3 regions of the Cytobacillus firmus genome follow, and region 3 is predicted to be linked to each of the others. Evidence: a T-box and tRNA genes for the amino acid it is inferred to sense, from the RefSeq annotation. Region 3 holds a T-box; the other regions hold tRNA genes.
What was found. A T-box is a leader RNA that pairs with one kind of tRNA and senses whether it is charged. The one in region 3 lies ahead of trpS (tryptophan--tRNA ligase), so its partner is inferred to be a tRNA-Trp.
Positions count from the first base shown of each region.

Region 1 (5,444 bases), 250 kb from region 3:
ACAGGGAAGAATGCGGCTTTCCCCTAAAGATTACAGCTACTTTCTTAATTTAGAAAAAGGTTTTTCAGGAGAGCAGCAATTTGATCAACTGCTGGAACAATCGTCTGAGGAATGGATTATTCTTAATGATTTATTGTTCGATTACAGTAACACCCTTTTCCAAATAGATTCACTATTAATCACTGGAGACTGTATTTATATTTTTGAAGTCAAGAATTATGAAGGAGACTTCTATATCGATCAAGACAGATGGTACACAGCACCATCAAAAAACGAAGTGAAAAACCCCCTTCTGCAGCTGCAGCGAAGTGAATCACTCCTGAGAAGACTTCTGCATGAATTGAGAGTAAAAACCCCACTTAAGGCTCTTCTTATTTTTATTAACCCCGAATTTCATTTGTATCAGGCCGCAATGAATCTTCCTGCTATATTTCCAGCGCAGCTTAATCGCTTTTTAGACACATTGAAAATGAAATCCCAGCCGGCAACTAAAAATCATTTTATGCTGGCGGAAAAGCTAATGTCGCTTCATATGAAAGATATTCCTTATGGCAGGCATTTTAAGTATACTTTTGAAGAATTAGAAAAGGGGGTTAAATGTACTTCTTGTGGCTTATTTATGTCTTTATTAAATAAAAACAATTTAAAATGCGGCTGCGGATCAATTGAGAAAACTGAATTTGCTATATTGAGGAGTGTTGAAGAATATAAAATACTATTCCCTGAAGAAAAAATAACAACCAAGTCTATTCATATGTTTTGTAATATTCTAAACTCAAAAAGATCCACTCAAAAAATCTTATCTAAGCAATATCAGATCAATGGATTTGGTAAGACATCCTATTATGAACCTTTTTGAAATGTATTTTGGTCAAAGTATTCAAATTCCCTTGAGGTATAGAGAGTAGGCTACCTTGTATCTATTCTATGCTTTGAAGCTGCCCTTCTTTTTGTTTTTAGTGGAGACCTGGTTTCTATGCTTTGATGCAGCTTCTTTTGGATTTTAATGAAGATGTGGTTACTAACCTATCCTTTGACGTACCTTCTTTTGGTTTTTAGTGAAGATGTGGTTACTATCCTATACTTTGATGCAGCTTCTTTGGATTTTTAGTGAAGAAGTGGTCTCTATCCTATACTTTGATGCAGCTTCTTTGGGTTTTTAGTGAAGATGTGGTCTCTATCCTATACTTTGACGCAGCTTCTTTGGGTTTTTAGTGAAGATGTGGTCTCTATCCTATACTTTGACGCAACTTCTTTTAATTTTGATGAAGATGTAGTTTCTATCCTATGGTTTGACGCAACTTCTTTTAATTTTGAGAAGATGTAGTTTCTATCCTATGCTTTAACTCTTTCATTCTCGTTTGCTAATAAAGAGTTATCTACTTTGGAGCTACACCACATCCATTATTTGCTTCATTAATTCAAACTTGGTTTATCTTGTAGCATAGGAAGCTTCCGAACAGTTCAGAACTCTATTCAAAACCACCCTCTGAACCGTTCGGAACTCTGCATTGAAACAATTGGTGATAATCAGAAAAATAGTTGTATGGATGATTAATGTCCTTCAAAATTAGCAGGGATATAAATTAACAACAAAAAAAGGTTTCCTATTAAGGAAACCTTTTTTTCAGATACCGGTGGTCGGGGTCGAACCGACACTCCAGAAGGAACACGATTTTGAGTCGTGCGCGTCTGCCAATTCCGCCACACCGGCATATTAAAATGTAATAAATCTTGTGGTGCCGAGGACCGGAATCGAACCGGTACGGTAGTCACCTACCGCAGGATTTTAAGTCCTGTGCGTCTGCCAGTTCCGCCACCCCGGCGTATATCAGCGAATCAAGATTTAAATTATGGAGGCGGCAACCGGATTCGAACCGGTGGTAAAGGTTTTGCAGACCTCTGCCTTACCACTTGGCTATGCCGCCATAAAAACAAAGAAATTCTGGAGCGGAAGACGGGATTCGAACCCGCGACCCCCACCTTGGCAAGGTGATGTTCTACCACTGAACTACTTCCGCAAAATGGCTGGGCTAGCAGGATTCGAACCTGCGAGTGACGGAGTCAAAGTCCGGTGCCTTACCGCTTGGCTATAGCCCAATGATCAATTCATAATACATTTATATGAGAGTTACACTTGTACTGTTACATTAAAATATGGGGCGACTGATGGGAATCGAACCCACGAGTGTCGGAGCCACAATCCGATGCGTTAACCACTTCGCCACAGCCGCCATAACAATATTGGCAGGGGTAGTAGGAATCGAACCCACATCAAAGGTTTTGGAGACCTTCGTTTTACCATTAAACTATACCCCTATATAAATGGTGGAGGGGGGCAGATTCGAACTGCCGAACCCGAAGGAGCGGATTTACAGTCCGCCGCGTTTAGCCACTTCGCTACCCCTCCATATTAACATAAAAAAGTGGTGCCGGCGAGAGGACTTGAACCCCCAACCTACTGATTACAAGTCAGTTGCTCTACCAATTGAGCTACACCGGCTAATCACAAAACAAGGTGGCTCAGGACGGAATCGAACCGCCGACACAAGGATTTTCAGTCCTTTGCTCTACCGACTGAGCTACTGAGCCATATTAAGATATTTTGCCTAAATAAAATTTGGCTTCGTCCTTCGTCCCGATTTATCAATCGGTACGCTGAAGTATTTCAAGGCAGCTTATTCGGTCGTGCTCTACCGACTGAGCTACTGAGCCATAAAATTATTTATATTGTGAAAAAATGGCGGTCCGGACGGGACTCGAACCCGCGACCTCCTGCGTGACAGGCAGGCATTCTAACCAACTGAACTACCGGACCGGATTGCGGGGGCAGGATTTGAACCTGCGACCTTCGGGTTATGAGCCCGACGAGCTACCGGACTGCTCCACCCCGCGATAATAATAATATGGTGGAGGATGACGGGATCGAACCGCCGACCCTCTGCTTGTAAGGCAGATGCTCTCCCAGCTGAGCTAATCCTCCAAAATGGTGACCCCTACGGGATTCGAACCCGTGTTACCGCCGTGAAAGGGCGGTGTCTTAACCGCTTGACCAAGGGGCCAATATGAAATTAAAATGGCGGAGAGCAAGGGATTTGAACCCTTGATACGCGGTTAGCGTATACACGATTTCCAATCGTGCTCCTTCGGCCACTCGGACAGCTCTCCATTTGGCTCCGCAGGTAGGATTCGAACCTACGACCGTTCGGTTAACAGCCGAATGCTCTACCACTGAGCTACTGCGGAAAAGTGGTATTATAAAACAGCCTGGCAACGTCCTACTCTCACAAGGGGACAGCCCCTAACTACCATCGGCGCTGAGAAGCTTAACTTCCGTGTTCGGTATGGGAACGGGTGTGACCTTCTCGCTATCGCCACCAGACTATTTTCAAGACAAGTATTATTATACCGTCTTTCTATCATTTTTCAAGAGGAAATTTACTTTTTTTCGTTCCCTCAAAACTAGATAATGTATGAAGAAGAATTTGTCGAGTATTCACCAATGACTTGGTTAAGTCCTCGATCGATTAGTATCAGTCAGCTCCACATGTCGCCACGCTTCCACCTCTGACCTATCAACCTGATCATCTTTCAGGGATCTTACTAGCTTGACGCTATGGGAAATCTCATCTCGAGGGGGGCTTCATGCTTAGATGCTTTCAGCACTTATCCCTTCCGCACATAGCTACCCAGCGATGCCTTTGGCAAGACAACTGGTACACCAGCGGTGCGTCCATCCCGGTCCTCTCGTACTAAGGACAGCTCCTCTCAAATTTCCTGCGCCCACGACGGATAGGGACCGAACTGTCTCACGACGTTCTGAACCCAGCTCGCGTACCGCTTTAATGGGCGAACAGCCCAACCCTTGGGACCGACTACAGCCCCAGGATGCGATGAGCCGACATCGAGGTGCCAAACCTCCCCGTCGATGTGGACTCTTGGGGGAGATAAGCCTGTTATCCCCGGGGTAGCTTTTATCCGTTGAGCGATGGCCCTTCCATGCGGAACCACCGGATCACTAAGCCCGACTTTCGTCCCTGCTCGACTTGTAGGTCTCGCAGTCAAGCTCCCTTGTGCCTTTACACTCTGCGAATGATTTCCAACCATTCTGAGGGAACCTTTGGGCGCCTCCGTTACTTTTTAGGAGGCGACCGCCCCAGTCAAACTGCCCACCTGACACTGTCTCCCGCCCCGATCAGGGGCGCGGGTTAGAATTTCAATACAGCCAGGGTAGTATCCCACCGACGCCTCCACCGAAGCTGGCGCTCCGGCTTCTCAGGCTCCTACCTATCCTGTACAAGCTGTACCAAAATTCAATATCAGGCTACAGTAAAGCTCCACGGGGTCTTTCCGTCCTGTCGCGGGTAACCTGCATCTTCACAGGTACTATAATTTCACCGAGTCTCTCGTTGAGACAGTGCCCAGATCGTTACGCCTTTCGTGCGGGTCGGAACTTACCCGACAAGGAATTTCGCTACCTTAGGACCGTTATAGTTACGGCCGCCGTTTACTGGGGCTTCGATTCAAAGCTTCGCTTGCGCTAACCTCTCCTCTTAACCTTCCAGCACCGGGCAGGCGTCAGCCCCTATACTTCGCCTTGCGGCTTCGCAGAGACCTGTGTTTTTGCTAAACAGTCGCCTGGGCCTATTCACTGCGGCTCATCAGGGCTATTCACCCTAATGAGCACCCCTTCTCCCGAAGTTACGGGGTCATTTTGCCGAGTTCCTTAACGAGAGTTCTCTCGCTCACCTTAGGATTCTCTCCTCGCCTACCTGTGTCGGTTTGCGGTACGGGCACCTTTTCCCTCGCTAGAGGCTTTTCTTGGCAGTGTGGAATCAGGAACTTCGGTACTAAATTTCCCTCGCCGTCACAGCTCAGCCTGTATGGTAACGGGATTTGCCTCGTTACCGGCCTAACTGCTTGGACGCGCTAATCCAGCAGCGCGCTTACCCTATCCTCCTGCGTCCCCCCATTGCTCAAACGGTAAAGAGGTGGTACAGGAATATCAACCTGTTGTCCATCGCCTACGCTTTTCAGCCTCGGCTTAGGTCCCGACTAACCCTGAGCGGACGAGCCTTCCTCAGGAAACCTTAGGCATTCGGTGGATGGGATTCTCACCCATCTTTCGCTACTCATACCGGCATTCTCACTTCTAAGCGCTCCACCAGTCCTTGCGGTCTGGCTTCAACGCCCTTAGAACGCTCTCCTACCACTGACATCGGAAGATGTCAATCCACAGCTTCGGTGATACGTTTAGCCCCGGTACATTTTCGGCGCGGAGTCACTCGACCAGTGAGCTATTACGCACTCTTTAAATGGTGGCTGCTTCTAAGCCAACATCCTGGTTGTCTAAGCAACTCCACATCCTTTTCCACTTAACGTATACTTTGGGACCTTAGCTGGTGGTCTGGGCTGTTTCCCTCTTGACTACGGATCTTATCACT
Region 1 is NZ_CP098323.1:1,125,651-1,131,094, reverse strand. Features, by position in the region: gene NAF01_RS05980 (nuclease-related domain-containing protein) at 11-859, shown strand; tRNA gene NAF01_RS05975 (tRNA-Leu) at 1,633-1,714, opposite strand; tRNA gene NAF01_RS05970 (tRNA-Leu) at 1,738-1,826, opposite strand; tRNA gene NAF01_RS05965 (tRNA-Cys) at 1,855-1,928, opposite strand; tRNA gene NAF01_RS05960 (tRNA-Gly) at 1,947-2,021, opposite strand; tRNA gene NAF01_RS05955 (tRNA-Gln) at 2,026-2,100, opposite strand; tRNA gene NAF01_RS05950 (tRNA-His) at 2,159-2,234, opposite strand; tRNA gene NAF01_RS05945 (tRNA-Trp) at 2,246-2,319, opposite strand; tRNA gene NAF01_RS05940 (tRNA-Tyr) at 2,327-2,410, opposite strand; tRNA gene NAF01_RS05935 (tRNA-Thr) at 2,428-2,503, opposite strand; tRNA gene NAF01_RS05930 (tRNA-Phe) at 2,520-2,592, opposite strand; tRNA gene NAF01_RS05925 (tRNA-Asp) at 2,742-2,818, opposite strand; tRNA gene NAF01_RS05920 (tRNA-Met) at 2,822-2,895, opposite strand; tRNA gene NAF01_RS05915 (tRNA-Val) at 2,908-2,983, opposite strand; tRNA gene NAF01_RS05910 (tRNA-Glu) at 2,988-3,062, opposite strand; tRNA gene NAF01_RS05905 (tRNA-Ser) at 3,078-3,168, opposite strand; tRNA gene NAF01_RS05900 (tRNA-Asn) at 3,172-3,246, opposite strand; rRNA gene rrf (5S ribosomal RNA) at 3,266-3,382, opposite strand; rRNA gene NAF01_RS05890 (23S ribosomal RNA) at 3,508-5,444, opposite strand, start outside.
Region 1: it encodes a tRNA-Trp, which carries the amino acid that the T-box ahead of trpS (tryptophan--tRNA ligase) is inferred to sense. The anticodon was not compared.

Region 2 (5,444 bases), 880 kb from region 3:
GCCAATGTAAAAAAGGACTATGCCAAACATCAGTACTAGCAAGCTTGATAAAGCCGTTCTATTTTTTAGAAACATGATTCATCACTTCCTTTTAAAAGAAAGAGACAGCCCAGCAGCCGAGCTATCTCTCATACCTTACCAGGTTTTAAATGGAGGAGAACCTGGAGGCGCATTGACAATGAAATCGACCAATGGAATGACATATGCCATGCCGACAAGGGCAATCATACACACAACCCACAATCCCCAGCGTTCTGTCCATCTAGGTGTTGGCGCTTCATCCTCTTCCACTTCCGCAATAGGGAACTCTGTGTTTCCTTTTGGCGCAAAGAACATGAGGTAGAAAACTGCGTATACCTGCATAAGGACACCAATCATTAGAAGCGTGCCACCGATTGCCAGGAAGAATAGATAAGGATCCCAGCTTAAAGCAGTTGCATTATCAAAATATGTTGAATAGGAAGTTCTTCTCGGAGATCCCAGCAAACCCACCCAGTGCATCGCACCTGACATGATGATCATACCGAGCGTCCATATAATCGTTTGAATAACTCCAAGTTTATTGATCTGCGGTGTCAGAACTCTTTTAGATACATAAGGAATGAGCCAATAGCTTAGGCCAAAGAACGTCATAACTACTGACATGCCAAGTGTTAAGTGGAAATGGCCAACGACCCACATCGTGTTATGAACTACCTGATTCAATTGGTTTGTAGTTTGAGCAATGCCGCCTGCCCCAGCAGGGATAAAAGCAGCCATTGCGATAAATGGTGCAAGGAATCTAACGTCTCCCCAAGGAAGCTTTTTGTACCAGCCAACTATGCCTTTTCCGCCTTTCCTTCTCGCTGTGCGTTCAAAGACTGCAAACATTGCATAAGCAGTCATTAATGAAGGGAAGCCAATGGCCAAACTCATAAACACGTGCATGTATTTCACAGGTTCAGAAATACCCGGGTCAATAATTTGATGGTGGAAGCCGCCGGTAATATTCATAATTACTAGTGCAATAACCACAATCCTTGTTAAGAGGTCATTCCATCTTCGGCCGCCAATAACTTTCGGCACAATGACATACCAGGCGGATACAGCTGTTAAATACCAGATGTTAACCAGCGTATGGCCGAACGCCCAGAACAGCGTGCGTGCAACCATAACATTTATTGTCTCCACCCATCCAAAAGCCCAAGGAATTATAGTGAAAACCTCAATGGCTACAGGTATGCTACCGAAGAATAAGAGAACAAATACGCCTGTTGCAAAGAAAGATAGAATCGGGATGTGCTGGCCGGGATTTCTCTTTCTCCAGCTGGCTACATTGATAAAGGCACCGAAGGCGCACATCCATACACCCAATACGATAAATACTAAGCCGATATAGAAAATGGGTGAAGCAGCCATTGGCGGATAGAAAGTATACATAACAGATGCTTCATTCATTAAAATCGGAATCACCGCTAGGACAAATCCAAAAATCTTCATCCAGAAACCAATCCAGGCCATCTTTCTGACCTTAGGAAGCAGGCCGCCCAATGTATGGGATAACCCGGCATAGAAGTATCCTATTGTGAAGAACGCCGACAGTACGACTACCAGCAGAAGACCATGAGCTGTAAGAACCTGATAATAGTTCAGCCATGCTGGCAATTCGAGCATTCCAGCCCGGTTCAGGCCTTGCAGCAGTCCAAGTATTCCGCCTAGAAGGATGGCTAAGAAAGCAACAGATAAATATGATTTCGTTAATTTTCCATCCTCGAGGCTAATCCCCATAACTTTATTTGCTTTATCCTTAAAAACTTGTGTTTTTGCTGATTGCTTAATAACTGTTTCCACTGTCTATCCCCCCTTTATTTCACTGTAATGGTTGTGCTCATCATTTGATGACCCGCACCGCAGTACTCATTGCAAAGAACCAAATATTCGCCTGGCTTATCAAATTTCTGAGTGATTTTTTGTACATAACCAGGCACAACCATAGCATTTAAGTTAGTTTCGGCAACCTGGAACCCGTGAACGACATCTTTTGACGTCAATGTAAAATGAACTGTTGATCCTGCAGGCACTTCTATCTCACTCGGAGTAAAACTGAACACTTGTAGAGTCATAACTACTTCATACTCATTATCGCCAATTTTCTTAATTCCTGGCTTATCGAACGGTGCTGTTTCATCCACTTTCTGAGGATCAATTCGCTCTCCATAGCTTGGCGGCCCCATTTCAAAGGCGAATGCCTGGTAGCCAGCGATTAACATGAATCCAATAATCATTCCAAAGCTTAAAATAAGCCATACCTTTTCAGAACGATGCATCATTGTTTATCCCCCCTATATTCTGGCCATATACAGGCCGTACAAGATTAAATAAGTAACAAAGATCCCAAGCCCTACTACTGTAACTGAAAAGAACGTACCCTTTAGAGAGTTATGTTCTTTTGAACTGCTCTGGTCCACTTTTCGTGTTTCCACCTTCCATCAGCTCCTTAACTTTGTTACCTACATAATAGTTGAGAAGGGTTTTCATAAAAGTGAAATGAATCACACTTTCTTCATATTTCCTCAAAGGCAAAAGGGGGGCAATTTTAGCTAAAACACTGTAATATCAAGGGTTTTTTCCTCCTAATGGTGCTCTGGCAAGAATAACGGTTCACAAAGTATTCACAAAGTATCAACTTAGCTCCTCGCTTCCACATTCGGTATCTGCATTTACAGTAAAATAGCCTGTTCCTCTTGGAGACAGCCGTTAAAAAAGTTTCTAAAAACAAAAAAAACTAATCCCTATTGGAATTAGTTTGATAATGGTATGTATAATGGTGGGCCTAAATGGACTCGAACCATCGACCTCACGCTTATCAGGCGTGCGCTCTAACCAGCTGAGCTATAGGCCCATATGTGTTGGAGCGGGTGAAGGGAATCGAACCCTCATCATCAGCTTGGAAGGCTGAGGTTTTACCACTAAACTACACCCGCATTTAAATTATTTTATTATAACCATCTGTCTTTTATTTGGAGGCAACACCCGGATTTGAACCGGGGATGGAGGTTTTGCAGACCTCTGCCTTACCACTTGGCTATGCTGCCTTAAAAATGGCTGGGCTAGCAGGATTCGAACCTGCGAGTGACGGAGTCAAAGTCCGGTGCCTTACCGCTTGGCTATAGCCCAAAATTAATGCAAAAAAAGAATAATGGGGCGATTGATGGGAATCGAACCCACGAGTGTCGGAGCCACAATCCGATGCGTTAACCACTTCGCCACAACCGCCACTATCCTACTGGCAGGGGTAGTAGGAATCGAACCCACATCAAAGGTTTTGGAGACCTTCGTTTTACCATTAAACTATACCCCTATATAAATGGTGGAGGGGGGCAGATTCGAACTGCCGAACCCGAAGGAGCGGATTTACAGTCCGCCGCGTTTAGCCACTTCGCTACCCCTCCAAGTCTGTAAAGACTAAGAAAATGGTGGCTCAGGACGGAATCGAACCGCCGACACAAGGATTTTCAGTCCTTTGCTCTACCGACTGAGCTACTGAGCCATATTAAGTTATTTTGCCTAAATAAAATTTGGCTTCGTCCTTCGTCCCGATTAATCAATCGGTACGTTGAAGTATTTCAAGGCAGCTTATTCGGTCGTGCTCTACCGACTGAGCTACTGAGCCATAAATTTATTTATATTGTAAAAAAATGGCGGTCCGGACGGGACTCGAACCCGCGACCTCCTGCGTGACAGGCAGGCATTCTAACCAACTGAACTACCGGACCAAATTGCGGGGGCAGGATTTGAACCTGCGACCTTCGGGTTATGAGCCCGACGAGCTACCGGACTGCTCCACCCCGCGACAATATTATTTATGTGATTTTTCTATGCTCACATCAAGCATTACATCGCAGTTTAACCAATGAAGTACCGCCCCGATTTCAGAAAGATTATTCAAGCAGCAGCTCAATCGGTGCGCTGAAGTAATTCCTTCGCAGATTATTCGGTCGTGCTCCACCCCGCGACAATTTTATTAAAATAAAATATGGAGGAGGAAAGGGGATTCGAACCCCTGCGCGGTTTGACCCGCCTGTCGGTTTTCAAGACCGATCCCTTCAGCCGGACTTGGGTATTCCTCCGATTTAGTAAAAGGTAATCATATTGGTAGCGGCGGAGGGGATCGAACCCCCGACCTCACGGGTATGAACCGTACGCTCTAGCCAGCTGAGCTACACCGCCGAAATGATTATATATTTATGGTGGAGCCTAGCGGGATCGAACCGCTGACCTCCTGCGTGCAAAGCAGGCGCTCTCCCAGCTGAGCTAAGGCCCCATGAAAAAGAAGTGTCGCTGGTCGGGAAGACAGGATTCGAACCTGCGACCCCTTGGTCCCAAACCAAGTGCTCTACCAAGCTGAGCTACTCCCCGTAATATGGCGCGCCCGAGAGGAGTCGAACCCCTAACCTTTTGATCCGTAGTCAAACGCTCTATCCAATTGAGCTACGGGCGCAAAATAATGGAGCGGAAGACGGGATTCGAACCCGCGACCCCCACCTTGGCAAGGTGATGTTCTACCACTGAACTACTTCCGCTTAAAATGGTGCGGGTGAAGGGAGTCGAACCCCCACGCCTTGCGGCGCCAGATCCTAAGTCTGGTGCGTCTGCCAATTCCGCCACACCCGCAATATGAAATTAAAATGGTGAGCCATGAAGGACTCGAACCTTCGACCCTCTGATTAAAAGTCAGATGCTCTACCGACTGAGCTAATGGCTCGTACTAAAACTCTGCAGCCTAAAGCCTGAAACTGCTAGGTCAGATGTTCCAAAGCACTGCGTGCTTTGTCACAGATTGCTATTCGGGTGAAGAATCTCACTGATGCTGCAATCTGCTCTACCGACTGAGCTAATGGCTCGTACTAAAGTTATGGTGGAGGATGACGGGATCGAACCGCCGACCCTCTGCTTGTAAGGCAGATGCTCTCCCAGCTGAGCTAATCCTCCAAATGGTGACCCCTACGGGATTCGAACCCGTGTTACCGCCGTGAAAGGGCGGTGTCTTAACCGCTTGACCAAGGGGCCAAATAAAGTTACCCAATCAGGGTTGCCCGGCAGCGTCCTACTCTCACAGGGGGACAGCCCCCAACTACCATCGGCGCTGAGAAGCTTAACTTCCGTGTTCGGTATGGGAACGGGTGTGACCTTCTCGCTATCGCCACCGGACTATTTGGTTGAAGAAACTTCGTTCCCTCAAAACTAGATAATGCATGAAGAAGTATTTGCCGAGAATCTACCAATGACTTGGTTAAGTCCTCGATCGATTAGTATCAGTCAGCTCCACATGTCGCCACGCTTCCACCTCTGACCTATCAACCTGATCATCTTTCAGGGATCTTACTAGCTTGACGCTATGGGAAATCTCATCTCGAGGGGGGCTTCATGCTTAGATGCTTTCAGCACTTATCCCTTCCGCACAT
Region 2 is NZ_CP098323.1:494,414-499,857, reverse strand. Features, by position in the region: gene NAF01_RS02640 (SCO family protein) at 1-75, opposite strand, end outside; gene NAF01_RS02635 (cbb3-type cytochrome c oxidase subunit I) at 136-1,830, opposite strand; gene NAF01_RS02630 (cytochrome c oxidase subunit II) at 1,845-2,309, opposite strand; gene NAF01_RS02625 (cytochrome c oxidase subunit 2A) at 2,322-2,462, opposite strand; tRNA gene NAF01_RS02620 (tRNA-Ile) at 2,805-2,881, opposite strand; tRNA gene NAF01_RS02615 (tRNA-Gly) at 2,890-2,963, opposite strand; tRNA gene NAF01_RS02610 (tRNA-Cys) at 3,001-3,074, opposite strand; tRNA gene NAF01_RS02605 (tRNA-Gln) at 3,082-3,156, opposite strand; tRNA gene NAF01_RS02600 (tRNA-His) at 3,180-3,255, opposite strand; tRNA gene NAF01_RS02595 (tRNA-Trp) at 3,267-3,340, opposite strand; tRNA gene NAF01_RS02590 (tRNA-Tyr) at 3,348-3,431, opposite strand; tRNA gene NAF01_RS02585 (tRNA-Phe) at 3,454-3,529, opposite strand; tRNA gene NAF01_RS02580 (tRNA-Asp) at 3,679-3,755, opposite strand; tRNA gene NAF01_RS02575 (tRNA-Met) at 3,759-3,832, opposite strand; tRNA gene NAF01_RS02570 (tRNA-Ser) at 4,017-4,109, opposite strand; tRNA gene NAF01_RS02565 (tRNA-Met) at 4,133-4,209, opposite strand; tRNA gene NAF01_RS02560 (tRNA-Ala) at 4,228-4,303, opposite strand; tRNA gene NAF01_RS02555 (tRNA-Pro) at 4,322-4,398, opposite strand; tRNA gene NAF01_RS02550 (tRNA-Arg) at 4,404-4,480, opposite strand; tRNA gene NAF01_RS02545 (tRNA-Gly) at 4,488-4,562, opposite strand; tRNA gene NAF01_RS02540 (tRNA-Leu) at 4,569-4,653, opposite strand; tRNA gene NAF01_RS02535 (tRNA-Lys) at 4,669-4,744, opposite strand; tRNA gene NAF01_RS02530 (tRNA-Val) at 4,896-4,971, opposite strand; tRNA gene NAF01_RS02525 (tRNA-Glu) at 4,975-5,049, opposite strand; rRNA gene rrf (5S ribosomal RNA) at 5,074-5,190, opposite strand; rRNA gene NAF01_RS02515 (23S ribosomal RNA) at 5,269-5,444, opposite strand, start outside.
Region 2: it encodes a tRNA-Trp, which carries the amino acid that the T-box ahead of trpS (tryptophan--tRNA ligase) is inferred to sense. The anticodon was not compared.

Region 3 (5,444 bases):
ATGGCAGCAATAAAACCTTATATGACTCACAAATATAGTAAAGAACATGTTATTTAGGGCATTTTGGCTTTTAACGGGGTTTGGAGTCTCTGTTTCGGGAGGAGTCAGTGTCATAGGGTACTTGAATTTGCTTACAACTGGACAAACCTTCAAAGGATATTTGCATTTTATCACCTATCGCCCGGAATGCTATTTGCTTCCGATTGGAATAATTATCATTACATTGAGCATATATCTTCCCTATTCAAATGAGGATGATTAAAAGAGTATCTCATCAAAATAAAGCTTCCTAATTACAAAAAATGGATTGTGAGTGCAATATAGGAATAAATTTACTGCCTGCTGCCCATACTGAGTGACAAATAGTTTGTTGAAGTGGGGGTTGAAAAATGTTGTATCTTCATGATGTTTGGGTGAATTGGTTTGAAGGAGAAGAAAATGGATACAATGTATGCCATTTTCATGAATGGAGAAAAGATGATGGGGTAGAACTGCTTGACCAGGTTCCGCTGCTGAAGATTGACCCGGTCCTTTTTAATTATATTGAGAATGATCTTTCTGAGCTGCCACAACAACTGCTAGATGACATTTATCAAAAAGCTTACTTAAGGAAAAATCATGAACGCATCCAATTGGAGTATTGCTTTGTTGTATCAGATGGGACAGGCATACTGGCTGTAGATACAATCGGCTACAATATTCCAATCAGAAAAAGCAGGTTAATACCAAGGCAGGAGCAGCTTGCATATGAAATGCTGGAAAATCAGGAAACGGCTAATTACTCTTTTAATGATCAAACCGCATTGAAGGAATTCCATATTCTTTCTCCTTCTCCGGATTTGATGGCAGGCCTGACAAGAAAAGAAAGACAGCTTAAACAGCTTCTGTTTATGGCGCTGGATCAGCTTCATTCCTCCAAAAATGATGCTGAAATCCGTTATTGGTATACGGAGTGGAGCCCTGAACGTTATACGAAAATACAATCAATGAATTTTGAAGAGGCCTGGTATGAATTATTTGATGAAAGTAAATACGGCTGGTCAAGTAAACATGAAAAGTTTTGTGAAAACTTAATAAAAGGACAGCCGTTTTTTGAGAAGTTGTGGGAAATGGAGCATGGTCCAAAAGTAAATTAAAAAAAACAGCCCAAGGCTGTTTTTTTATTTTCTCTTTCTGCCAAGTCCCATGGCGTTTTCCATTTTTTTAATCATTTTGTATGCGACTTTATTAGCTTTTTCAGCTCCTTGATCAAGTACAAGATCAAGTTCTTCAGATTCCATTAATTCATAGTATTTATCCTGAATAGGTTTAATTGTTCCAATAACAATATCAGAAAGGCCGGCTTTAAATTCCCCGTATCCTTTGCCTTCATATTCTCCTTCGATTTCTGCAACGGTTTTACCTGAAAGTATTGAGTAAATGGAAAGGAGATTAGATACTCCTGGTTTGTTTTCCTTATCATACTTAACAATGCCTTCAGAATCTGTTACGGCACTTTTTATTTTCTTTTCAATTTGTTTTGGGTCATCTAATAATGAAATAAATGATTTTTTATTTGGATCAGATTTGCTCATTTTCTTTAATGGATCCTGAAGTGACATTACTCTTGCGCCTTCTTTGGCGATTCTGACATCTGGAACAGTGAAGATGTCGTTGTACTTCTTATTGAATCTCTCAGCAAGATCGCGGGTTAATTCCAAGTGCTGTTTTTGATCCTCTCCAACCGGAACCAAGTCAGTATTGTATAGAAGGATATCTGCAGCCATCAAAGGGGGATAGGTCAGCAGTCCTGCAGATACGGCATCTTTACCTTCTGATTTGTCTTTGAACTGAGTCATGCGCTCGAGCTCACCGATGTAAGAAACACACTGCATCATCCAGCCTGCCTGGGCATGGGCTGGAACTTCCGATTGGATGAACAGGGTGGATTTCTCAGGGTCGATTCCAACAGCCAAATATAGGGCAGCAAGACTTCGAATGTTTTTCCTCAATTCCAGTCTGTCCTGGGGAACAGTTATGGCGTGCTGATCAACAATGCAAAAATAGCAGTTGTAGTCATTCTGCAGTTCAACAAATTGTTTCATTGCACCAATGTAATTGCCAAGAGTAATTGTGCCGCTGGGCTGGATGCCGGAAAATATAGTTTTCATGTTTTTCCTCCTTTAATCGGCTTAAAAGATCATGAATTGTCAGGTGTTGAAGTGAAGTTTGCCACGTAATTATAAAAAATGGCATAAAAAAGAACCATTCATCCCTATAAAATAGGGACGAATGGTCCGCGTTGCCACCCTAATTACTCAAAAACTGAGTCACTCTGCCCTATGCAGAAAAACGCATAGGTCCCCGATAACGCAGGGAAGCGCCTGAAAAATCAGAGGCTCAAAAGTCCATTCGATTTACCGGGCTGCCTGTTTGCACCATCCACAGACTCTCTGCTAACCCTGGGTAAATGTACTACTCTTTTTTCATTGCCGACAAGATCATTTATTTTTATCGTATTATATTATAAGGTAAACTATTCGGACACAAAAATCAAGCACAGAATAAGAAATTAAAGGGCGTTCATGCCTGTAGTTCAAGGAGATATTTTACCAATATATGGTTGAAAAACCTGGTAAAATAGCAAAATATCTTAAAAAAAAAAATTTTTTTATTATCTCAAAAATCTTAATTTATAAGACTTTTTGACGAAAAATGTCGCACTTCAAGGAATTGCATGTACAAAAAGCCACTTGCAATAAGTTTTTAAACTATTTATAATAAACGTAACAAACATAATCTTTACGAATTTGTTACATTTAAAACAAAACTATATCACTCCAGATTGCGAGAATATGGTGCATATTGAGTAAGTTTATAGCTTACATATTATAGGTTAATCTATTTAATCTGAATTATCAGAATATAAGGATAATCTATCGTTAAGAGAATATAAACTTGCTTTTTTTGTTGCCTTTTAAATAGTCTGCAAATTTTTTAAATTGAATTAACAGACTATTTAAGTAATATATCTGGGGCGCACAGTTGTGTTTTTTGTGAAAGACAAATGGTAAGGGGATTGTTTGAGGAAATTAATAGGGGGTTAATACCGTGAACAAAAGATTATCGATCTTTTTTAGCATGCTGCTTGTGCTAAGTATGTTCCTTGCTGCATGCAGCGGCGGCGGAGACAATGCTGACGGCGGCGAAAAAGGCGGAGATGACGGCGGAAAGTCTGATGTACCGCAGGAATTAAGAGTAAATATCAACACTGAACCACCATCATTAAACCCAGGCTTAGCAGAGGATGCCACATCTGGTACAGTTCTTCGCCAGGTTCTTGAAGGTTTGACTCGTATTGGCAAAGAAGGAAAGCCTGAAAATGCAATGGCAGAAGATGTTCAGGTTTCTGATGACCAAAAGACTTACACTTTCAAAATCCGTGATGCAAAGTGGTCTAATGGAGACCCTGTAACTGCTAATGACTTTGTATATGCTTGGAAGTGGGCACTTGATCCAGCTAACAACTCAACATATGCATACCAGCTTTACTACATCGAAGGTGCTGAAGCAGCCAACACTGGCAAAGGCTCACTTGATGCTGTAGGCGTTAAAGCAGTAGATGACAAAACTCTTGAAGTAAAGCTTGTTAACCCAACTCCATATTTCTTGGAATTGACAGCTTTCTATACTTACCTGCCGGTTAACAGCAAAGTTGCAGAAGCTAATCCAGAGTGGGCAACTGATGCTGGTGAAAACTATACAACTAACGGACCTTTCCATTTAACAGAATGGTCTCACAGCGATAAAATCGTTCTTGAAAAGAGCGAAACTTATTGGGATGCTGAATCAGTTAAGCTGGACAGCATTGAAATGATCATGATCAATGATCCGAACACTGAATTATCAATGTTTGACAATGGAGAACTAGATTGGGCTGGAGCTCCTACTGGTGCACTTCCAACTGATGCTATGCAGGCTCTTAAAGATGATGGCCGTTTAGTAACAAACCCAATTGCAGGTATTTACAACTACAAATTCAATACAACTGTTGAACCTTTCAACAATGTTAATATTCGTAAGGCATTTGCACATGCTATAAACCGTCAGGAAATCATCGACAATATCCTTCAGGGTGAACAGCTTCCAGCTATGGCGATTGTTCCTCCATCAATGTTTGAAGAAAATGAAAAAGGTTATTTCCCTGACAATGATGTAGAAAAAGCAAAAGAGTATTTACAAAAAGGTCTTGAAGAGCTTGGCTATAAAGATGCTTCTGAGCTTCCAGCAGTAACGCTATCTTACAACACATCTGAAGCACACCAAAAGATTGCTCAGGCAATTCAGGATATGTGGAAGCAAAATCTTGGTGTTGAAGTAACCCTAGATAATGCTGAGTGGAATGTATTCCTTGATAAGGTAAATCAAATGGATTACCAAGTGGCACGTATGGGCTGGCTAGGTGACTTTAACGACGCAATGAACTTCCTTGAAATGTATCGTGACGCTGATGGCGGAAATAACAATACTGGATGGGAAAGCAAAGAGTTCCAGGATCTGCTTGCTAAGTCTTCAACTGAAACAGACCCTGAAGCTCGCCAGCAGCTATTAAAAGATGCTGAAGCAATCTTCATGGAAGATATGCCGGTAGCACCAATTTACTTCTACACTAATAACTGGGTACAGGCTGATAACTTAAAAGATGTTGTTGTATCTGGTCTTGGTGATGTTCAGTACAAGTGGGCACACTTTGAATAAAAAATATTGATTAAGACGAAAGGTATATGGGATTAATTGTCCCATATACCTTCGTTTCTGATTAAGGCATAGTAATAAATTGGAGGTGTTTGACAATGGCGAAATATATTGGAAAACGCTTGCTGTACATGCTTCTGTCTTTATGGATGATCGTTACGGCAACTTTTTTCTTCATGCGCATTGCACCCGGAAACCCTTTTGCATCTGAGAAAAAACTTCCTCCCGAAATTGAAGCTAACCTGAATGCTCATTTTGGCTTGGACAAGCCTTGGTATGCACAATATTGGGAGTATCTTGTTCGTATCGTGAATTGGGATTTCGGCCCGTCATTTAAATATAAAAGTCAAACTGTTAACGACTTGATTAATGAAGGTTTCCCTGTTTCATTTCTTCTTGGAATGGAAGCCATTTTTATCGCCGTTGCAGTAGGGGTTCTTTTAGGAATTATTGCGGCATTAAAGCACAATAGATGGCCGGATTACACAGCAATGATTGTGGCTGTATTAGGTATATCAGTACCTTCCTTTATCATGGCATCATTCCTGCAATATTTCCTGGCAATAAAAATGGGTATTTTCCCTGTAGCACGGTGGGAAACTTTTATGCACAGCGTTCTGCCAGCCGTGGCATTGGCTTCAACACCAATGGCGTTTATCGCAAGGTTAACCCGTTCGAGCATGCTTGAAGTTCTGGCGAATGATTATATT
Region 3 is NZ_CP098323.1:1,378,514-1,383,957, forward strand. Features, by position in the region: gene NAF01_RS07225 (YjbA family protein) at 390-1,136, shown strand; gene trpS (tryptophan--tRNA ligase) at 1,161-2,150, opposite strand; T-box leader at 2,261-2,478, opposite strand; gene NAF01_RS07235 (peptide ABC transporter substrate-binding protein) at 3,091-4,737, shown strand; gene NAF01_RS07240 (ABC transporter permease) at 4,833-5,444, shown strand, end outside.